3 regions of the Oryzomicrobium sp. genome follow, and region 3 is predicted to be linked to each of the others. Evidence: riboswitches for the same ligand, from Rfam matches in the RefSeq annotation. Region 3 holds a riboswitch; each other region holds the start of a gene.

Region 1 (6,562 bases), on a different contig from region 3:
CTCCTTTGCTGCTGCGGCTGCCACCACCGGCACTACCCTGGCCGAGGAAGACGAAACCCTGGCGGTAATCCCCGCCGCCTACGGCGTGGAGGTCATCGACCACCTGCTGGACGAATTCGACACCCTGGTGCTGCTCAAGGTGAAGCCCCTGGTGGATGAGGTGCTGGACCTCTTGGAGCGGCGCGAGCTGCTCACCACCAGCTGCTTCATCGAAAAGGTGGGCTCCCCCGACGAGCGCATCGTGCGCGACGTGGCTTCCTTGAAGGGCGAGAAGGTGAACTACCTCTCCCTCATGCTGGTGCAAAACCCCAAGCGCCAGCGCGGCGAACTGCGCCGGGGCTGCCGCAAGCGCAAGGAAGCGGCCAGTGCTTGAGTCGATCCGCCCGGCCACCGCAGCGGATGCCGGGGCCATCGCTGCCCTCATCGGCAGCCTGACCCATTATTTCGTCGCCGACGGCAGTGCCCCGGCTGCCCAGCCTTTTCTCTCCACCTTCAGCCCGGCCGCCATCGCCGGCCTGCTGGCCGATGGGGACTACCTCTGCCTGTGCGCCGAGGAGCAGGGGCAAAAGGGTGGCCAGCTGCTCGGCGTGCTGACTCTGCACCGGCCGGCCCACCTGCACCACCTGTTCGTTGCCCCTGCCGCCCATCGCCGGGGCATTGCCCGCCAGCTATGGCAGACCCTGGAACCCCACCTCGATCCGGCCATGCCGGTGACGGTCAATTCCTCCGAATACGCAGTACCGGTCTATCAACGCCTAGGCTTTGCCGCCACCGCCGGGGTGCAGCAGCGCAACGGCGTGCGTTATGTGCCAATGCAGCGCCCGCCTTTCCCCAACCCGGCCGCAACCCCAAAATAAGAATGATCCAACACCTCCCCTTCCCCAACGAGAGAATCGCCGTCGTCTCCATCACCCGCCACGGCATCGCCCTGGCGGGCAAGGTGGTAGCGGCCCTGCCCGGCGCCCACCTGTTTGCCCCGGAAAAATTCCGGGCCGAGGCGGAAGCCGCTGCTCCCGGTGTCGCCTCCTGCTACAGCGGCAAGACCGGCGACCAGATTCCCGCCCTTTTCGCCAACTTCGACGGCATCGTCGCCATCGTCTCCCTGGGCGCCCTGGTGCGCCTCATCGCCCCCCACCTCAAGGACAAGGAACAGGACCCGGGCGTGGTGGTGGTGGACGAGGCCGGCCGCTTTGCCATCCCCATGCTCTCCGGCCACCTGGGCGGCGCCAACGCCCTGGCCGGCATCCTGGCCGCAAACCTGGGCGCCACGCCGGTGCTCACGACCGCCTCCGATTCCCGCCAGACCCTGGGCGTGGACCTGCTGGGACGGGAACTGGGCTGGACCTTCGAGGCCAGCCACGACGAAGTGGTGAAAGCCAGCGCCGCCGTGGTAAACGACGAGCCGGTGGCCCTGGTGCAGGAAGCCGGCAGCCCCGACTGGTGGCCCCGCCACGCCAACGGCCGCAGCGGCCCGGTGCCCGCCAACATCAAACGGTTCAGCCGCCTGGAAGACGTGAATCTCGACGCCGTCGCCGCCGTGCTGTGGATCAGCCACCGTACCCTGCCGCCGCAACTGGCGCCCCGCCTGGCGGGCCGCCTGGTCACCTACCGGCCGCCCGTGGAGCAAGGCGTTTGAGCGACGAATACCAGGCCAGCCGGAAAGTGGCCCTGGGCCTTGGCTGCGACCGGGGCACCCCGGAAGCCACCATTGCCCAGGCGGTGCAGGAGGCCCTGGCCGCCGCCGGCCTCGCCCCTGAACAGGTGGCGGCGGGCGCCAGCATCACCTTGAAGGCGGACGAGGTGGGGCTGCTCGGTTTTGCCGAGCGTTTCGGCCTCACCCTCGCCTTCTACCCGCCGGAAGTGCTGGCCACCGTGCCCGTGCCCAACCCGTCGGAGACGGTACGCAAATACACCGGCACCCCTTCCGTCTCGGAGGCTGCCGCCCTGCTGGCCGCCGGCACCGACATGAGCCGGCTGCTGATCGAAAAACACAAGCTGCGGGGCCCGGACGGGCGCAATGCCACCGTCTCCATCGCCCTGCTGCCCTGAGCCCGACAACTGCATTCACTGAAATTCCGAGGAGCGACTTCATGAGCGAAATTCAAACAAGCGGCAACACCGACGCCCCGGCCAAGACCGGCAAGATCATGCTGGTGGGCCTGGGCCCCGGCGCCGTGGACCACATGACCGGCCGCGCCCGGGCCGCCATCGCCGAAGCCGATACCATCATCGGCTACGTCACCTACGTGCGCCTGGTGGCTGACCTGATCGACGGCAAGGAAGTGATCAAGAAGTCCATGACCGAGGAGCTGGACCGGGCCATCGAAGCCCTGGACCGGGCCAAGCAGGGCAAGAAGGTGGCGTTGATCTCCTCCGGCGACGCCGGCGTGTACGGCATGGCCGGCCCCACCTTCGAGGTGCTGTTCCAGGCCGGCTGGACGCCCGATTCCGACATCGAGGTGGAAATCGTCCCCGGCGCTTCGGCGCTCAACACCTGCGCCGCCCTCGTTGGCGCCCCCCTGACCCACGATTTCTGCGCCATTTCCCTCTCGGACCTGCTCACCCCCTGGCCCACCATCGCCCGCCGCCTGGACGCCGTGGCCTACGCCGACTTCGTGGTGGCCCTCTACAACCCCAAGAGCGGCCGCCGCACCCGCCAGATTCAGGAAGCCCAGCGCATCTTCCTGCGCCACCGCGACCCGAACACCCCGGTGGCCATCGTCAAGAGCGCCTTCCGTCCCAAGCAGCGCCTGGAATTCACCACCCTGGAAAAGATGGCCGAGGCCGACATCGGCATGCTGTCCACCGTGCTCATCGGCAACTCCAACACCTTCTTCCGCGGCGGCCTGATGGTCACGCCCCGGGGCTACGCCAACAAGTACGCGGTGGAAGACGGCGAGCGCGCCACCAAGGACGGCGAGAAGGCCGGCCGGTCCCTGTCCACCGGCCTCAACGGCTGGCTGGAAGCCATTCGCGAGAGCGGCAAGAGCGCCGCCGAGCTGGCCCGCGAGTACCGTCTGCCCGAGGACTACATTGCTTCCGCCCTGGCTGCCGGCCCGGAAGAGGACGTCGCCGAAAGCGCCGAGGCCGAGGCATGAGCGAGGCGGTCAAACCCAAGATCGGGGCCTACCGGCGCCACCTGCTGGTATGCACCGGCCCCCGCTGCACCGAGAACGGCGAGGGCCAGGCCCTTTTCGACAGCCTGGGCGACAAGCTCAAGGCCGCCGGCCTGACCGAGGGCGATCTGCGGGTGAAGCGCTCCCGGGTCAATTGCTTCGCCGCCTGCAAGGGCGGCCCGGTGATGTGCGTGCAGCCCGACGGCACCTGGTACTACAACGTTACCGCCGCAAACATGGACCGCATCGTCGCCGAGCATCTGCGGGATGGCCGGCCCGTGGCCGATCTGGTGTTCCATCAGGGGCCCGGCGACTGCGCGGATGCGGAGTGATCGGTCTCAATAAACGTTGAAAAACGGCGCGGCGGCCCGGCCCGAGGCCGCCGATTGCCGCCGCAGTGCGCAGCAAATACCCCATCGGGCAAACAACAAACCAGCAGGTGCCCGCGGCAACGCGGGTGAAACGGGAACAGGGTGCGCGGCGAGCTCCTCGCCGCCAAGCCCTGGCTGCCCCCGCAACGGTAAGCGAGTGCGGAACGGTCATGCCCCTTCCTCCCCGGAAGGCGCAGCCACTGTGGTCATCGGGTTTGTCGGAGCAATGCTCCGCCAGGCTCGCCCCATGGGAAGGCGATCGTTCAAGACCCGCAAGCCCGGAGACCGGCCTGCTGCAATCCAGAGCGCCTTGGGAAGGGCGCCGAACCATGCGACCGGCTGCGGGGATGCAGACGAAAGCGCGACGACGCAGGGATATGTCGAGGTGCAGGTGGGTCAAGGCCCGCCACTCGCCTCCGCGCGCTTCCGTCATCGGCCGGGTCGCCGAACGGGAGTCTTTCATGAAGCATCGCCACACAGCCGGGCGCACCCGCCTCCGGCTCAACCGCTGGTCATGGCTGCTGGCCGCCCTGCCCTTCCAGGCCATGGGCGCCGAAACCCTGGGCGAAGTCACCGTCCAGGCCAGCAAGCAGGCCCTGGTCGGCATCGCCGACACCGCCAGCGAAGGCAGCGTCAGCGCCGAACAACTGGCCAACCGGCCTCTGCTGCGCCCGGCCGAGGTGCTCGAAGCCGTGCCGGGGCTGATCGTCACCCAGCATTCCGGCGACGGCAAGGCCAACCAGTACTTTCTGCGCGGCTTCAACCTGGACCACGGCAGCGACTTTGCCACCAGCGTCCTGGGTATGCCGGTGAACATGGTCAGCCATGCCCACGGCCAGGGCTACATGGACCTCAACTTCCTGATTCCCGAGCTGGTCAGCGGCATCCAGTACCGCAAGGGAGTCTATGCGGTGGAGGACGGCGATTTTTCCGCCACCGGCTCGGCGCGCATCGACTATCAGCGTGCCCTGCCGTCCAACTTCGTCGAGCTGGGCGCCGGCCAGAACGGCTACCGGCGCGCCCTGGGCGCCGCCAGCATGCCCTTGGGTGGGCTGACTTTCCTCGGTGCCGTGGAGGCATCGAGCAACAACGGTCCCTGGGAGCAGCCCGAGCACCTGGGCCGCACCAACGCCGTGCTGCGCCTGTCGTCCGGCACCGCCCGGGACGGTTACTCGATCTCGGCCCTGGCCTACGAGGCCCGCTGGACCGCCACCGAGCACGTGCCGGAACGGGCCATCGCCAGCGGCGAGATCGGCCGCTACGGCGCCCTGTCGCCCAAGGACGGCGGCAGCACCCACCGCTATAGCCTGTCCGGCGAATGGGCCGCCAGCGGCAGCCAGTTCGGTGTGGACACCGCCACCCAGGCCAGCGTGTACGTCATCGACTACGGCCTCAACCTGTTCAGCAGCCCTTCCGGCTTCATCAACGGCCCCCAGGGCGACCAGCACGAGCAGGCCGACCGGCGCACCGTGTGGGGCGGCCAGGCCAGCCGCAGCTGGTTCCTCGGCCCCCGGCTGCTGGATTCGGAACTGGTGCTGGGCGGCCAACTGCGCCGCGACGAGATCGGCAGCGTCGGCCTCTACGACACCGTGCTGCGCCAGCGCACCGATACTGTCCGGGAAGACCGCATCCGCCAGACCGCCACGGCGCTCTACACGGCGCTGAAGACTCCCTGGCTGCCCTGGCTGCGTTCCACCCTGGGCCTGCGCCACGACCAGATCCGCGCCGAGGTGACGCCCCTGGCCGGCGTCTTCAACATGGACAACGGCGGCAGCGCCACGGGCCGCCAGACCAGCCCCAAGCTCGGCGTGGCCTTCGGCCCCTTCTCCGGCACCGAGTACTACGCCAACTGGGGCCGGGGCTTCCACAGCAACGACGCCCGGGGCGCCACGGCCCGGGTCAATCCCAAGGACGGCACGCCGGTGGACGCGGTGCCCCTGATGGTGCGCACCCAGGGCAGCGAGATCGGGGTGCGCACCACCCTGTTGCCGGGCTGGCAATCCACCCTGGCCGTGTGGCGCATGGACCTGGATTCGGAGCTGGTGTTCGTCGGCGACGAGGGCGTCACCGAGCCCCGGGGCGCCTCGCGCCGCCATGGGCTGGAATGGTCGAACAGCGTCGCCCTGGGCCGGGGTTTCCTGCTCGACGCCGACCTGGCCCTGTCCCAGGCCCGCTTCAAGACGCCGGTCAACGGCGGCGACCGGGTGCCCAACGCCATTCCGCGCACCGCATCCGTGGCCCTGAGCTACGACCAGGGCGGCCCCTGGTCCGGCGGCCTGCGCCTGCGCTACCTGGGGGCCTACGATCTGGAGGAGACGGGCCAGGAGAAATCGTCCCCGTTCTGGATGGCCAACCTGCGGCTCGGCTACCGCTTCGACCGGCGGGTCCAGCTGACCCTGGACGTGCTCAACCTGTTCGACCGCAAGGCCAACGACATCGAGTACTGGGGCGGGGCCTGCACCCGCAACGAACTGAACGCCGGGGCCTGCGGCGGCGGCACCGGCATCGACGGCCGGCTGATCCACCCTCTGGAGCCGCGCACGGTGCGGCTGGGGCTGCGCATCGGCTTCTGATCCCCGAAACACTAAGTACGAAGCACAAAACGAAAACCCCCGGCCTGGACCGGGGGTTTTCGTTGCGGCGGAGAACGGCGATTAGCTGTTCTTGAAGCTGGGCTTGCGCTTTTCGACGAAGGCGGCCATGCCTTCCTTCTGGTCGTCCAGGGCGAAGCAGCTGTGGAAGGCGCGGCGCTCGAACAGCAGGCCTTCGGCCAGGCCGGATTCGAAGGCGCGGTTGACGCTTTCCTTGATCATCATCACCACCGGCAGGGAGTACTCGGCGATCTGGGCGGCCGCGGTCAGGGCCTCGTCGAGCAGCTTGTCGGCGGGGACCACGCGGGACACCAGGCCGGCGCGCTCGGCTTCCTCGGCGCCCATCATGCGGGCGGTCAGGCACAGGTCCATGGCCTTGGCCTTGGACACGGCGCGGGGCAGGCGCTGGGTGCCGCCGGCGCCGGGCAGGATGCCCAGCTTGACTTCGGGCTGGCCGAACTTGGCGGTGTCGGCGGCGATGATG
Region 2 (6,562 bases), on a different contig from region 3:
TGACCGGCAGGCTGAAGTAAACCCGTCAGGTGAATGAACAAAGGGGCAACGGCCTGCGCCGTTGCCCCTTTGCCGTTAACGGTCCCGCCTTACGGCAGGACCGTCCCCCATGCGCCGCGTCATGCCGTGGCTTCGTCCTCGTCGAGCAGGGCCAGCTGCTCGGCCGTCAGCTCGGGGCGGCCGGCGGCCAGGGTGCGGCCCTGCACGGCCCGGGCAGTGCGGGACGCCTGGAGCGGCGAACGGTAGCCGCGCAGCGTGGTCCGCGCCCCGAGGGCGCCGACGTAGGCCAGGTCGTTGAGGTTGTCGAACAGCTCCCCCGTCGAAATCAGGCTGCCCGCCGTCAGCCCCAGGGTGGCCACCGGCGCAGCCGGGCTGGAGGCGCTGTAGACCAGGATCTGCTTGCCCCGGGCGAACCAGATGCGGTCGTTGTCGGCGGTGTACTGGGCGGACCAGAAGTAGCCCGGCGCCCCGCCGCTGAAGTCGTTGACCGTGACGAAGGTGGAGAAGTCGCTGGTGCTGACCAGCTTGCCCGCCATCTGCCAGCTGCTGTTGTAGGCGCCGAGCAGAATGTAGGCGGTAGTTCCCTTGAAGCTGATGTCGCGGAACTCGTAGGGGAAGGCGGCGCTGGGGCTCAACACGTCGATGACCGCCGCGGCACCGAGGTTGGCGGCGGTGTAGTCAATCTTTTGCAGGCGGGAGGCGGGGTTGTAGCTGCCCGCCATCTGGGAGCCGCCGATGGCGGCCACGTACAGATCGTTGCTCTGGGGGGCCAGGGAAAAGGCGTTCTTGGCGAAATTGCCGTTGTAGGCGTTGGCGCCGACGCTGATCGAACTGCCGCCGCTGACGGTGAAGCGCACCAACAGGCTGTTGGCGTAATTGCTCCAGGCGCTGTCGACGAACGTGAACAAGCCGTAGAGATTGCCCCCGACCACGGCCAAGGCCTGGCCGTGGGCAATGAAGCCGCTGGGCGTCAGGCCCGCCGGCAGGGTGTAGGACACCCCGGTCTGGGCGTAGGTGGTGGCATTGATTTCCACCACCCGGGCATTGTCGTAGTCGATGGCGTAGAGGTAGCTGCCGAACTTGACCAGGGAATAGAGGTTGGTGACGTTGGACCAGGTGGCCGTGGCCGGCGTCCCCGGCACCGCCGCGCCATAGACGTAGGCGGGCCTGGCCGTTCCGGCGGTGTAGTCGGTCACCGCGATGCGCAGGGTGCCGCCCCCGTCGGCGAACCCTTCCACCTTGGGGTCGCCGTTCAGGTCGGTTTTTTTCAGGTCAGGCAGCGGGGTCACCGTGCTCCCGTTGTCGACGATGCGCCCCGCCATGCCATGCCCGACGGGCGGGGTCTGGTTGTCGTAGTAATACACGCTGTAAGCGGTGAAAGTCGTTGCCATCGTGTTGCTCCTTCAATGAAGAAACGCAAGAGCCCACTTGCGCGGCAGCGCCGCCCGGCGGGGTTCGTGACCGGTGCTGCGGATGCATGTCCCGCTGTGCGCCGGTCAGAAGGTGTAGGCCAGGGTGGTGTAGAAGGTTCGGCCTTGCTGCGGATAGCCGACGTTGGACTTCACCTCGCGCAGCTCGGAGTACACCGAACCCCACGTCCCGCCCATGATGGCGCAGTCGGTGCCCGGGTCGCCGGTGATGACGGGGGCGCTGGGGGTGCACCCGTAGCGGTTATAGGGGACCGCCGTGACGCGGCCACCGGCCGTCTGCCTCGGTCCGGCATCGAAGAGGTCGATCACCCCGGCGGACAGGCGCCAACCCTTGTCGATCTTGTAGTGCGCCCCCAGGTCGAAGGTGGTCAGGGAGTTTTCCCAGGAGGTAACGTCGGTGTAGGTGCGGCCGGTGTGCTTGCCCTCGACGTAGGTGGTCAGGCGCCCCCCGAGGAAATGGAGATTGAGTCGCGCATTGGCCACGAGCAGGGGCGTGTACAGGGTGTGCACCGTCTTGCCGGGAAAGCGCTCCGTGCCGCTCGTCCCGCCGTTGTAGTACCAACCGCCGTTAACGTAGCGCCCCTCCTGCTGCGTCACCGCGAATTGCAGGTCGGCCCGGTCGCTCCAGGCCAGCTTGCCTTCCAGCTCCACCCCCTGGGTCAGGGTGTCGCCGGAGTTGATGTACTTGGCCGCAAGCGGCGTCGCGTACAGGGTGATGGCGTTGTCGGCCTCGCGCTGGAAATAGGTGAGGCGGAAGCCCCCGCGCAGCTTTTCGCCCAGGCGGCCGTCCCAACCAAAACCGAAGTCGCCGTTGCGCCCGGTTTCCGGCTTCAACTGGATGGCCCGGCCGTTGCTGTCGGCCCCCGGCACGTAGCCGATGCCGTTACCGTAGATTTCGTAGAAATTGGGGTAACGGATGTAATTGCCGTAGTTGCCGAACACCTGCCAGCCGCTGGTGAAATGCTTCTTCACGCTCAGGCTGCCGGTGGGCTCCCAGTCGTATTGCCCGGCGGGGCCGGCCAGGGGCGACCAGCGGCTGCCGATGACCGGGCCTTCGAGCTTTTCCAGGCGGCCGATGGGCGTGACCTGCAGGTTGCCCAGGGCGGCGACGGTAACCGTGTCCTGGACTTGCAGGTTGGTCTTGATGCGGCGGAATTCGGGGATGAAGTCGGAGGCCGGCGTGCGGCCGCTGATGTCCGAAAACAGGGTTTCCCAATAACGCTCGGCGTGGATCTCGAACAGGTGGGAAAAGGCGCCGCCATCGCCGAAGGCGTAGGTGGCGTCGCCGGCGATGCCGTAGCGTTTGGTCCGGTAGTCGGTCCAGCGCTCACCGATATAGTTGGTGGCCGGATTGAAGTCCAGGTTGCGGAACGTCTGGTTTTTGTCCAACCAGGTGAGGTTGAGGCTGAGGCCCAGATTGCCGAAGTTGTCCCGCCAGCCCGCCAGTCCCTCCTGCTGCTCGATCCGCTGCTGGCGGCGCTGGCGATAAAACGTGTCCACCCAGGGCAGATCCGTGGTTTGCGCGCCGATTCCGGACGACGCGGTCAATACCACGGCGGGCAGATAGCGCTCCATGTCGGTCTGGGCGAACTTGAGGACGAAGCGCTCGTCCTGCCATTTGAGCAGGACGTTCTGCTTCTCGGATTTGTTGTTCATGCGCCGGCGCTCTTCTGGAATCGTCCGGCCCGTCTTGATGTCGGTCGTTCTGTCGCCGGAATCGGCGAGATACGAAACCCCGTCGCCGAACACCAGGTTCTTGAGCCCGCCGACCGCGTAGTTCTTGTACTTGAAATCGCCATCGCTGCGGTCGTTGTCCAGGCCGATCAGCAGGTTGCCGCCCAGCAGCGGCACATTCAGGTTGGCGCTCTGCTGCGCGCCGCCGAAGGACCGGGCGCCGACCGAAACGCTGCCGCTGAACCCCGCGGGTTTCTTGGTGACGATGTTGATGGCCCCGCCGATCGGCGCGCCGGAAAAGCGGGCCGGCGTAGTGCCGCGATAGACCTCGACCCGCTCCACGTTGCTGATCGGCAGGGTGGACAGGTCCGCTGCCGTTTCGCTGGCGGTATTGAGCGGCACCCCGTCGATGTAGATGTTGACCTGGCTGGGGGCGCTGCCGCGGATGGTGGCGGTGGTGTAGCTGCCGCTGCCCGACACGCGGCGCACATAGACGCCGGGAATCTGGTCGAGCAGTTCGGGGATGGATTTGTGCTCGCCCTTGACGTCGTCCGGGTAGGCCACGGACACCACCCCGGGCGACAGCTCCTCGCGCAGGTCGATGCGGCTGCCGGTGACCCGGATGGGGGCCAGGGCGGTCTCGGTGCCGGAGGCAGAATCGGAATCGGCGGCCAGGGCGGCAGCCGGGATCAAGGCGGCAGCGCACAGCAGGGCGTTGGCGGTGCGCGGCGCGCAGCGGAATAAGGCAGGTGGACGCATGTCTCCCCCGTCGACTGGTTGCGACAAGGCGAGGGCATGCCGTCACGAACGGTCGGTGGCGCGGGAGGAGGCACGAAGGACGTCTGCCGCGCGAACCGATGCGGCCCTCGCCGCTTCGTTCGTCGCTCAGACGGAAGGACACCGTGCCTCGGCCATCCCCTGGGCCAAAGCAAGAGCGACCAGACGCCGGCAGGTCTCCTGGCTCGCGGGTCAAGACTCGAAGTGCGGCCTTCCCAGGCAATCCGTGAGGCATGGATTGGGCCCAGTGGCGGCGGAGCGGGGCGATTCCCGTCCGCGTGCGCTTCTCGTTCGCCGCTTACAGTTGCAGGGACAGCTGCGGAATTGGGCGGAAAAACCGCCTGCACCGCATTCCCGTTTTAAGCCTCTGGCGAGGCACCGGCGCGATCTGTCGGCCGCACCGCTCGGGCACGACCGCGAGGGGCGAGTATAGCAGCGTCATCACCCCAGTCCAGACCGATCGCATATGACAGGGCGCAGCACCCCCAAGGGGACCGGGCCAAAAGCCAAGCGGGGCGCGGGGTTCCGGACATGCCACCTGGAACTCCGCGCCCCGCCTTGGTTTCAGCGACGCCTCCCTGGAGAGCGCCTATCGGCGCGGCTCCGGGGAAATACCTCACGCCCAGTCGCGGGGACGGAGGAACTCGTCGTAGAGCTTCGCTTCCGGACTGCCCGGCTCCGGGTGCCAGTCGTAGCGCCACTTCACCACCGGCGGCAGGGACATCAGGATCGACTCGGTGCGGCCGCCGGATTGCAGGCCGAACAGGGTGCCCCGGTCGAACACCAGGTTGAATTCCACGTAGCGGCCGCGCCGGTAGGCCTGGAAGTCCCGCTCCCGCTCGCCGTAGGGCGTGTCGCGGCGCGCATCCAGCACCGGCAGGTAGGCCGGCACGAAGGCGTCGCCCACCGCCTGAGTGAGGGCGAAAGCCTGCTCGAAGGGCACCAGCCCGTCGGCCCCCAGATCGTCGAAGAACACGCCGCCCACGCCGCGGGGCTCGTTGCGGTGCTTCAAGAAGAAGTACTCGTCGCACCAGGTCTTGTAGCGCGGATAGACGTCGGCGCCGAAGGGAGCCAGGGCCGCCTTGCAGGTACTGTGGAAGTGGCGCACGTCCTCTTCCCACGGGTAGTAGGGGGTCATGTCCATGCCGCCGCCGAACCACCACACCGGGGCCTCGCCGTCCTTCAAGGCGACGAAGGCGCGCACGTTCATGTGGGCGGTGGGGCAGTAGGGGTTGCGCGGGTGCAGCACCAGGGACACGCCCATGGCCTCGAAGCGCCGCCCGGCCAGCTCAGGGCGGTGGGCGGTGGCCGAAGCCGGCATGCGCGCTCCCATGACGTGGGAGAAATTGACGCCGCCGCGCTCGAAGAAGGCCCCCTCCTCGATCACCCGGGTCAGGCCGCCGCCGCCCTCGGGGCGCTCCCAGGCATCGGTCTTGAAGGCGTGGCCGTCGAAGGCTTCCAGGGCGGCGACGATGCGCGTCTGGAGGCCGGTGAAGTAGGCTTTGAGCTGGGGGATGTCCATGGAGGGGTCTCGCTGGGGATGGAAAAACGGGCGGTCATGGCCGCCCGTCGTTATGGTTATGGGTGCTGCTGGATGACGCTCAGCGCGCCACGGCCCGGTGGCCGATGTCGCGGCGGTACTGCATGCCGTCGAAGCGGATGGTGGCCACCGCGTCGTAGGCGGCCTGCTGGGCCAGCTTGACGTTCTCGCCCAGGGCGGTGACGCACAGCACCCGGCCGCCGGAGGCCACCACCCGGCCGTCCTGCTGCGCGGTGCCGGCGTGGAACACGTGGCACTCGGGAGAGGCGGCGTTGCCCTCGGGCAGGCCGACGATGATGTCGCCCTTGCGCGGGGTGTCCGGATAGTTGGCGGCGGCCAGCACCACGCCGAGGGCGACGCGGCGGTCCCACTCGGCCTCGATCTGGTCCAGGGTGCCGTTGGTGGCGTGTTCAAGCAGGGCCACCAGGTCGGACTTGAGGCGCATCATGATCGGCTGGGTTTCCGGGTCGCCCATGCGGCAGTTGAACTCCAGGGTCTTCACCCCGCCGTCCTTGCCGATCATCAACCCGGCGTAGAGGAAGCCGGTGAAGGGGATGCCGTCGGCCTCCATGCCGCGCACCGTGGGCAGGATGATCTCGCGCATCACCTTGGCGTGGATCTGTGGGGTGACCACCGGGGCCGGGGAATAGGCGCCCATGCCGCCGGTGTTGGGGCCGGTGTCGCCGTCGCCGATGCGCTTGTGGTCCTGGCTGGAGGCCAGGGCCAGCACGTTCTTGCCGTCCACCATGACGATGAAGCTGGCTTCCTCGCCGTCGAGGAAGTCCTCGATCACCACCCGGGCGCCGGCGTCGCCGAGCTTGTTGCCGCCGAGCATGTCGTCGATGGCGGCATGGGCCTCGGCCAGGTCCATGGCCACCACCACGCCCTTGCCGGCGGCCAGGCCGTCGGCCTTGATGACGATGGGGGCGCCCTGGCGGTCCACGTAGGCATGGGCTGCGGCAGCGTCGGTGAAGGTCTCGAAGCCGGCGGTGGGGATGTTGTGGCGGGCCATGAAGCGCTTGGCGAAGTCCTTGGAGGACTCCAGCTGGGCGGCTTCCTTGGTCGGGCCGAAGACACGCAGGCCCCGCTCGCGGAAGATGTTCACGGCGCCGGCGGCCAGGGGGGCCTCGGGGCCGACCAC
Region 3 (6,562 bases):
GGGGCGGCGACGTGGAGCAGCTCCAGCCACAGGGCGAGCAGGGAATCGTCGGCGTCGGCCTCCTGGCATTGCAGCCAAGCGCCGTCCTCGGCAATGCAGTAGCGGCCAAACAGGCCGTCGGCGGTGGGCCGGGCCAGCATCCAGTCGATCCAGCGGCCGGCCGGGGCGGCGATGTCCAGCCCCAGCTCCCGAGCCGCCAGAAGGGCCTTCAGGGCGAAGTAGGGATCGACGAAATCGCCCTGGTAGTGGGTGGTGATCGCCCCGTCGTCGCGCTGGTAGCCAGCCAGGTCGAGGCTGGCGCCCCGGGCCAGCCAGGGGGCGGCCGCCAGGGCCAGGCCGAGCACGAGGCCGCCCAGGCGGGCGGCCAGAGGGCGGGAGCGGCGGTTCATGCCAGCACCTCGCCCTCTTCCCGGGCCCAGATCGAGCCGTACACCAGGGCGCCGGGGGCGATGCGGATGCGCGGCGCGGTGATGGTGGTGGGATGGCCGGGGGCGCCGACCACGCAGCCGGGGCCGATTTCCACCACGTCCTCGGCGACGATCGGGCCCATGGCCTGACTGTCCCGCTCCATGACCACCCGGGCGCCCGCCACCACGCTGCCGTGGACCCGGCTGCCGCTATCGAGCAGCACGTCCCGGTTGCCCTTGATCGAGCCGGCAACGAAGGCACCGGCGCCGACCAGAAGGTCGGCGGATGCGATCAGGTGGCCCCGGTGCCAGGTGCCGCCGGCCACGGCCAGGTCCCCGCGCACCAGCCAGCGCCCCATGTCGCCGGCCTGGAGCCGGGGAGGGGCCTCCATGGCCTCACGGCGGCGCAGGCGCTGCCGGGGCGAGGCCGGGGCGGGCCGGACCAGGGGAGTGAATTCGATCCGCGGGGCATACATGCGGCCGAAGCGGCAGCCCGGGCCCAGCAGCAGGCGCTGCCCCGCCGAGGCCCGGCCGTAGAGCCGGCTGCCCTCGCCCGCCACCGCCACGCCGTCGGCATGGAGCCAACGCAGGACGTAGGTTTCCGCTCCCAGGCGGATGTCGCCCTTGGCCAGCACGGCACGTAGCACCAGACCCGAACCACCGCGCAGGGAGCCCTCGGCATAGACCTCGCCGGAAAAGATGTGGTCGTTGGGCAACATCAGGTCGCCGGCCCCCAGGACCAGGCGGGTGGTTTCCCGGGCGTCGGCTTCCCGGCCTTGCAGGCGCGGGGCGCGGTCGGCCGGTACGGCGATCACCTGGGTGCCGTTGGACAGGGCGGCCTCCACCTGGGTCCCGTCAGTCCCGGCCCGGCCCAGGTAGGGGCGCAGCTGGGCATCGACGAAACGCTGGAAACCGGCGGCGAAGTGGCCGATGTGGCCGCCGTATTCGCGCACCACGTTGAGGGGCGCGGCGTCGCTCGGATGCAGCCATTCCAGGGCGGCCGGGGCGAGCGGCAGCAGGAACAGGACGGCGCAGCTGAGCGCCAGAAGCAGCAACCCGATCATGATCAGCCCACGGAGCCCGTCTGGTGGTGCGGCGTGGCTCCGGCCGGCAGATGCACGGGGACGGGGGTGGCCCCCGGCTGGCGGTAGCGCACGGTCTTGTCCCACACCAGGCTGCGGCGCAGCAACCAGTCGAAGAAGAACTGGTTCCAGGTGGCCCGGGCGATCGACAACAGGCTGATCAGGAAGCCGAACAGGTTGAGGGGCAGCAGGCGGATGCGGTTGCGGTTGCCGTCCAGGTGCACCGCCGCCGATATCTCGAAGTAGGCGGCGAAGTTGCCCAGGGCCCCGTAGCCCATCAGGGCGAACATGGCCAGGGCGCCGGACAGCCACTGGTTGGTGGTGCAGTAGAACAGGAAGATGGCCAGCATCCAGCCGAACAGCAGCAGGGGGGACATGGCATAGACCCCGAGCAGGAGCAGGCCGTCCATCCGCTCGGCGAAGCTCACGCCCCGGTTGAACAGCAGCCGCCCGGCGTAGCGTAGCGCCGCCTGGTTGTGGCCCTTGGCCCAGCGCATGATCTGGCGCACCCGCACCGGCCAGCTCTCGGGCACTTCCTCGTAGCACTCGGAACGGTTCTGGTAGACAGTCTTCCAACCCGACAGGAGCAGGCGGTAGGTCAGGTCGGTGTCCTCGGCCAGGGCGTCGTCGCGCCAGCCGCCGATGCCTTCCAGGGCGATGCGGCGCACCCCGCCCACGGTGCCGCCGTACTGGGGCACCATGCGCAGGTTCATGCGCGCCTGCTGGTCCACCTGGTAGCCGCCGGAGCGCTCCAGGTCGAGCAGGCGGGTGAGCAGGTTGCTGCCGGTGTTGAGGGGCACCACCCGGCCCATCACCGCGCCGGTCTCCGGATCGAGGAAGGGGGCCACCAGCTGCTTGATCAGGCCTTTCCCGGGCACGTAGTCGGCATCGAAGATGATGATGATGTCGCTCTCCACCAGTTCGGTGGCGTCCTTCAGCGCCGCCGACTTGCCCGGCTTGCCGCCGCTGCGGTGGAAGGGGGTGATGCGCCCCGGAAAGCGGACCACGTAGCTGTCGATGATCTCCCGGGTGCGGTCGGTGGAACGGTCGTTCACCGGCATCAGGCGGATGCGCTCGGGCGGATAGTCCACGTCGAGCAGGGCTTCCAGGGAGTTGGCGATCACCGCCTCTTCGTTGTGGGCGGCGATGAACACGGTCACCGTGGGCCAGTCCGCCGTGTCGATGTCCACGTAGGGGTGCCGCTGCCGGCCGAACAGCCGGTTGAAGGCGAAGTAGTAGTGGCGCAGGGTGTAGACGACGATCAGCGCCAGGACGAAGAACAGCAGCACCAGAGCCGTCACCGCCGTCTCGTTGGAAATCTGCGTCAGCCGGGAACTGACGAAGCCGGCATCCGGCGGCAGGGGTTGCCACTCGCTCACCGGCTTGATCCGCAGCACCGCCTCGGGAGGCACGGCATCGCCGTAGTAGGTGGGCGGCTCCGGCCGCACCGCGACGTCCAGGGGCACCACCGGCGCCGGAACCTCGCCACCCATGGCCTCGGCGGTGGCGCCACCAGCCGGCGCCTCGCCCACGCCCTCGCCTTCAGCCGCGCGCAGCTGGCCGGCGGCCAGCAGCAGCCCTCCTGCGACGAGGCAGGACAAAAACGGGCGCTTCAGGAAAGAAAAGGGGGACATGGGGCACGCCAACACTTGGGGAGTGGAACCCCAAGCTTAAGCGCCCCGAGCTCCTGGAAGGAATGAAATATTTTGCACAGCAGGCAATATTTTGGGCGAAATAAAAAACAACGTGTTTTTTCTCACAAAACATATAGCAAACCCCAGCAATCACAAGGGAATGCAAGCTTTTGACAGGCTCGAAGAAAAAATAAAAATTCTCTTTGGAAAATAACGCCATCACCCATAGGAGGGCTTTTCGGCACCCTTAGTTCCTAGCTTGAGGGGTTTCTTGGACAAATCGTGAGAAATGTCACCACCGACCAATTTGTATCAAATTGCTAACGATTCCCCTGCCATGGCAACACCGGCACAGCATCATCGCCCCCCAGGCCGCAACCATCCCAAAGACATTGCAACTTTTCATTCCGGCAAAAACAAACACAACATGTAGTAGAAGCACAATGCAAAAACACTAGATGTAGTGAAATTTCGTTGACGACGCCGTTTCCGGTCCGGTACATTGCAGACCATGATGGTTCCCCCTTCCGGGGGATGAAACGGGAATTCGGAGCGGTGGGCTGCGGCCCCTCGCGCAAGCCGAAGCTGCCCCCGCAACTGTGAGCGGAGAGCGTGCCCCGACGGCCACTGGAGCAAGATGCCTCCGGGAAGGCCGGGGCCGGCGCCAACCAGGCGCCACGCGACGACCTGCAAGCCAGGAGACCGGCCATCGCTGCAACGCCGCCTCACCGGAGTCGCCAGAATCACCATCGACTCACCGCCGGGCGGCAACGTTTTCACTTGGGGCGGGGCGCCCCGGGAAAGCGCGGCGGCCCCGGCGGGGCCGTCCGGCATGGGCGCATGGGTTCGGCCGCAACGGCCGCCAAGCACCGGCCTCCGCGCGCCCCCAGGCTCCCCGGCCCGTCACGGGGAGATCCGCATGCACCATCCTTCCAGCGCCATCGAGCAGGGCCACGGCCCGGCCACCAGCCCTTCCGCGCCCTTGCCCACCCTCGAAACCGGCGCCGAGCTGCCGGGCAGCCCGGCCTACACCCCGGGCCTGGGGGTGAGCGTCGACGCCCGCAGCTTCGAGGTGATCCGCCGCAACGGCGCGGTGGTGGCCTTCAACCCAGACAAGATCGCCGTGGCCCTGACCAAGGCCTTCCTCGCGGTGGAAGGCCACCAGGGCGCCACCTCGGCCCGCGTCCGCGACGTGGTGGGCGAACTCACTGCCACCGTGGTCCAGGCGCTCACCCGGCGCCTGCCCGGCGGCGGCACGGTGCACATCGAGGACATCCAGGACCAGGTGGAACTGGCCCTGATGCGTTCCGGCTCCCACGACGTGGCCCGGGCCTACGTGCTCTACCGGGAGAAACGGGCCGCCGAGCGGGCCGCGGCACGGGCGGCCCAGGCCACCGACGAGCGCGCCGACGAGCCGGTGCTGCATGTGGTGGACGGTGAGACCCGCCGCCCCCTGGACCGGGCCGCCCTGCTGGCCACGGTGCAGGAAGCCTGCGCCGGCCTGGCCGACGTTTCCGCCGAAACCGTGCTGGAACACGCCCTGCACAACCTCTACGACGGCGTGCCGGTGGTGGCGGTGCGCCAGTCCCTGGTGCTGGCCGCCCGCACCCTGATCGAGCGGGAGCCGGCCTACAGCAAGGTTTCCGCCCGGCTGCTGCTCGATTCGATCCGCGTCGAGGTGCTGGGCCAGCCCACCGCCCACGGCGCCATGACCGCCGGCTACGCCGAGTATTTCCCCCGGGCCATCCGCCGCGGCATCGCCGCCGAGCTGCTCGACCCGCGCCTGGCCGAATTCGACCTGGAGGTGCTGGGCCGCGCCCTGGTGGCCGACCGGGACCTGCAGTTCGACTACCTGGGCCTCCAGACCCTCTACGACCGCTACTTCCTGCACGAGGACGAGCAGCGCATCGAGCTGCCGCAAACCTTCTTCATGCGCGTGGCGATGGGCCTGGCCCTGAATGAGATCGACCGGGAAGCCCGGGCCATCGAGTTCTACAACCTGCTCTCGTCCTTCGACTTCATGAGCAGCACGCCGACCCTGTTCAACAGCGGCACCCGCCATTCCCAGCTGTCGTCCTGCTACCTGACCACCGTCTCCGACGACCTGGAAGGCATCTACCAGTCGGTCAAGGAAAACGCCCTGCTGCAAAAGTACGCCGGCGGCCTGGGCAACGACTGGACCCCGGTGCGGGCCCTGGGCAGCCGCATCAAGGGCACCAACGGCAAGAGCCAGGGGGTGATCCCCTTCCTCAAGGTGGTCAACGACACCGCCGTGGCGGTGAACCAGGGCGGCAAGCGCAAGGGGGCGGTGTGCGCCTACCTGGAGAGCTGGCACCTGGACATCGAGGAATTCCTCGAACTGCGCAAGAACACCGGCGACGAGCGCCGCCGCACCCACGACATGAACACGGCCAACTGGATTCCCGACCTGTTCATGCAGCGGGTGCTGGCCGGGGCCGACTGGACCCTGTTCTCCCCCAGCGACACGCCCGACCTGCACGACAAGTACGGCAAGGCCTTCGAAGCCGCCTACACCGCCTACGAGGCCAAGGCCGACCGGGGCGAGATCAAGCTGTTCAAGCGCATTCCCGCCGTGCAGCTGTGGCGCAAGATGCTGACCATGCTGTTCGAGACCGGCCATCCCTGGATCACCTTCAAGGACGCCTGCAACCTGCGCTCGCCCCAGCAGCACGTGGGCACCGTGCATAGCTCCAACCTGTGCACCGAGATCACCCTCAACACCTCCGACACCGAGACCGCGGTGTGCAACCTGGGCTCGGTGAACCTGCCGGCCCACCTGGTGCAGGTGGACGGCCAGTGGACCCTGGATCAGGCCAAGCTCAAGCGCACCATCCGCACCGCCATGCGCCTGCTCGACAACGTGGTGGACATCAACTTCTACGCCACCCCCAAGGCGCGCAACGCCAACGTGCGGCACCGCCCGGTGGGCCTGGGCATCATGGGCTTCTCCAACTGCCTCCAGGAAATGGGCCTGCCCTACGCCTCGGACGAGGCAGTGGTCTTCGCCGACCGTTCCATGGAAGCGGTGTGCTACCACGCCTACTGGGCCTCCACCGACCTGGCCGAGGAGCGGGGCCGCTACTCCAGCTTCACCGGCAGCCTGTGGGACAAGGGCATCCTGCCCCTCGACTCCCTGCAACTGCTCGAAGACGCCCGGGGCGGTTTCGTCGAGGTGGACCGCGGCGCCACCCTGGACTGGGAGGCCCTGCGCCAGCGCATCGCCCAGGTGGGCATGCGCAACTCCAACTGCGTGGCCATCGCCCCCACCGCCACCATTTCCAACATCGTCGGCCTCTCGGCCTCGATCGAGCCCGAGTACCAGAACCTCTACGTGAAATCGAACCTGTCCGGCGAGTTCACCGTGGTGAACGACGCCCTGGTGCGCGACCTCAAGGCCCAGGGCCTGTGGGACGAGGTG

Evidence for each region. A riboswitch is a leader RNA that binds a small molecule or an ion and turns the genes downstream of it on or off. The one in region 3 is predicted to bind cobalamin.
Region 1: linked by a shared signal. The riboswitch ahead of V7Z98_RS00495 (TonB-dependent receptor) and the one ahead of V7Z98_RS13980 (ribonucleoside-diphosphate reductase subunit alpha) in region 3 are both predicted to bind cobalamin.
Region 2: linked by a shared signal. The riboswitch ahead of V7Z98_RS11095 (TonB-dependent receptor) and the one ahead of V7Z98_RS13980 (ribonucleoside-diphosphate reductase subunit alpha) in region 3 are both predicted to bind cobalamin.

What each region holds. Positions count from the first base shown of each region.
Region 1 is NZ_DAISLS010000001.1:101,350-107,911, forward strand. It holds gene cobI (precorrin-2 C(20)-methyltransferase) at 1-373, shown strand, start outside; gene V7Z98_RS00470 (GNAT family N-acetyltransferase) at 366-857, shown strand; gene V7Z98_RS00475 (cobalamin biosynthesis central domain-containing protein) at 860-1,636, shown strand; gene V7Z98_RS00480 (cobalamin biosynthesis protein) at 1,633-2,049, shown strand; gene cobJ (precorrin-3B C(17)-methyltransferase) at 2,091-3,098, shown strand; gene V7Z98_RS00490 ((2Fe-2S) ferredoxin domain-containing protein) at 3,095-3,448, shown strand; cobalamin riboswitch at 3,537-3,795, shown strand; gene V7Z98_RS00495 (TonB-dependent receptor) at 3,949-6,060, shown strand; gene V7Z98_RS00500 (enoyl-CoA hydratase) at 6,142-6,562, opposite strand, start outside.
Region 2 is NZ_DAISLS010000010.1:89,921-96,482, reverse strand. It holds gene V7Z98_RS11105 (hypothetical protein) at 1-20, shown strand, start outside; gene V7Z98_RS11100 (hypothetical protein) at 120-1,391, opposite strand; gene V7Z98_RS11095 (TonB-dependent receptor) at 1,497-3,863, opposite strand; cobalamin riboswitch at 4,035-4,279, opposite strand; gene hemF (oxygen-dependent coproporphyrinogen oxidase) at 4,498-5,403, opposite strand; gene purD (phosphoribosylamine--glycine ligase) at 5,483-6,562, opposite strand, start outside.
Region 3 is NZ_DAISLS010000013.1:108,729-115,290, forward strand. It holds gene V7Z98_RS13965 (hypothetical protein) at 1-389, opposite strand, end outside; gene V7Z98_RS13970 (hypothetical protein) at 386-1,471, opposite strand; gene V7Z98_RS13975 (glycosyltransferase) at 1,474-3,123, opposite strand; cobalamin riboswitch at 3,622-3,848, shown strand; gene V7Z98_RS13980 (ribonucleoside-diphosphate reductase subunit alpha) at 4,043-6,562, shown strand, end outside.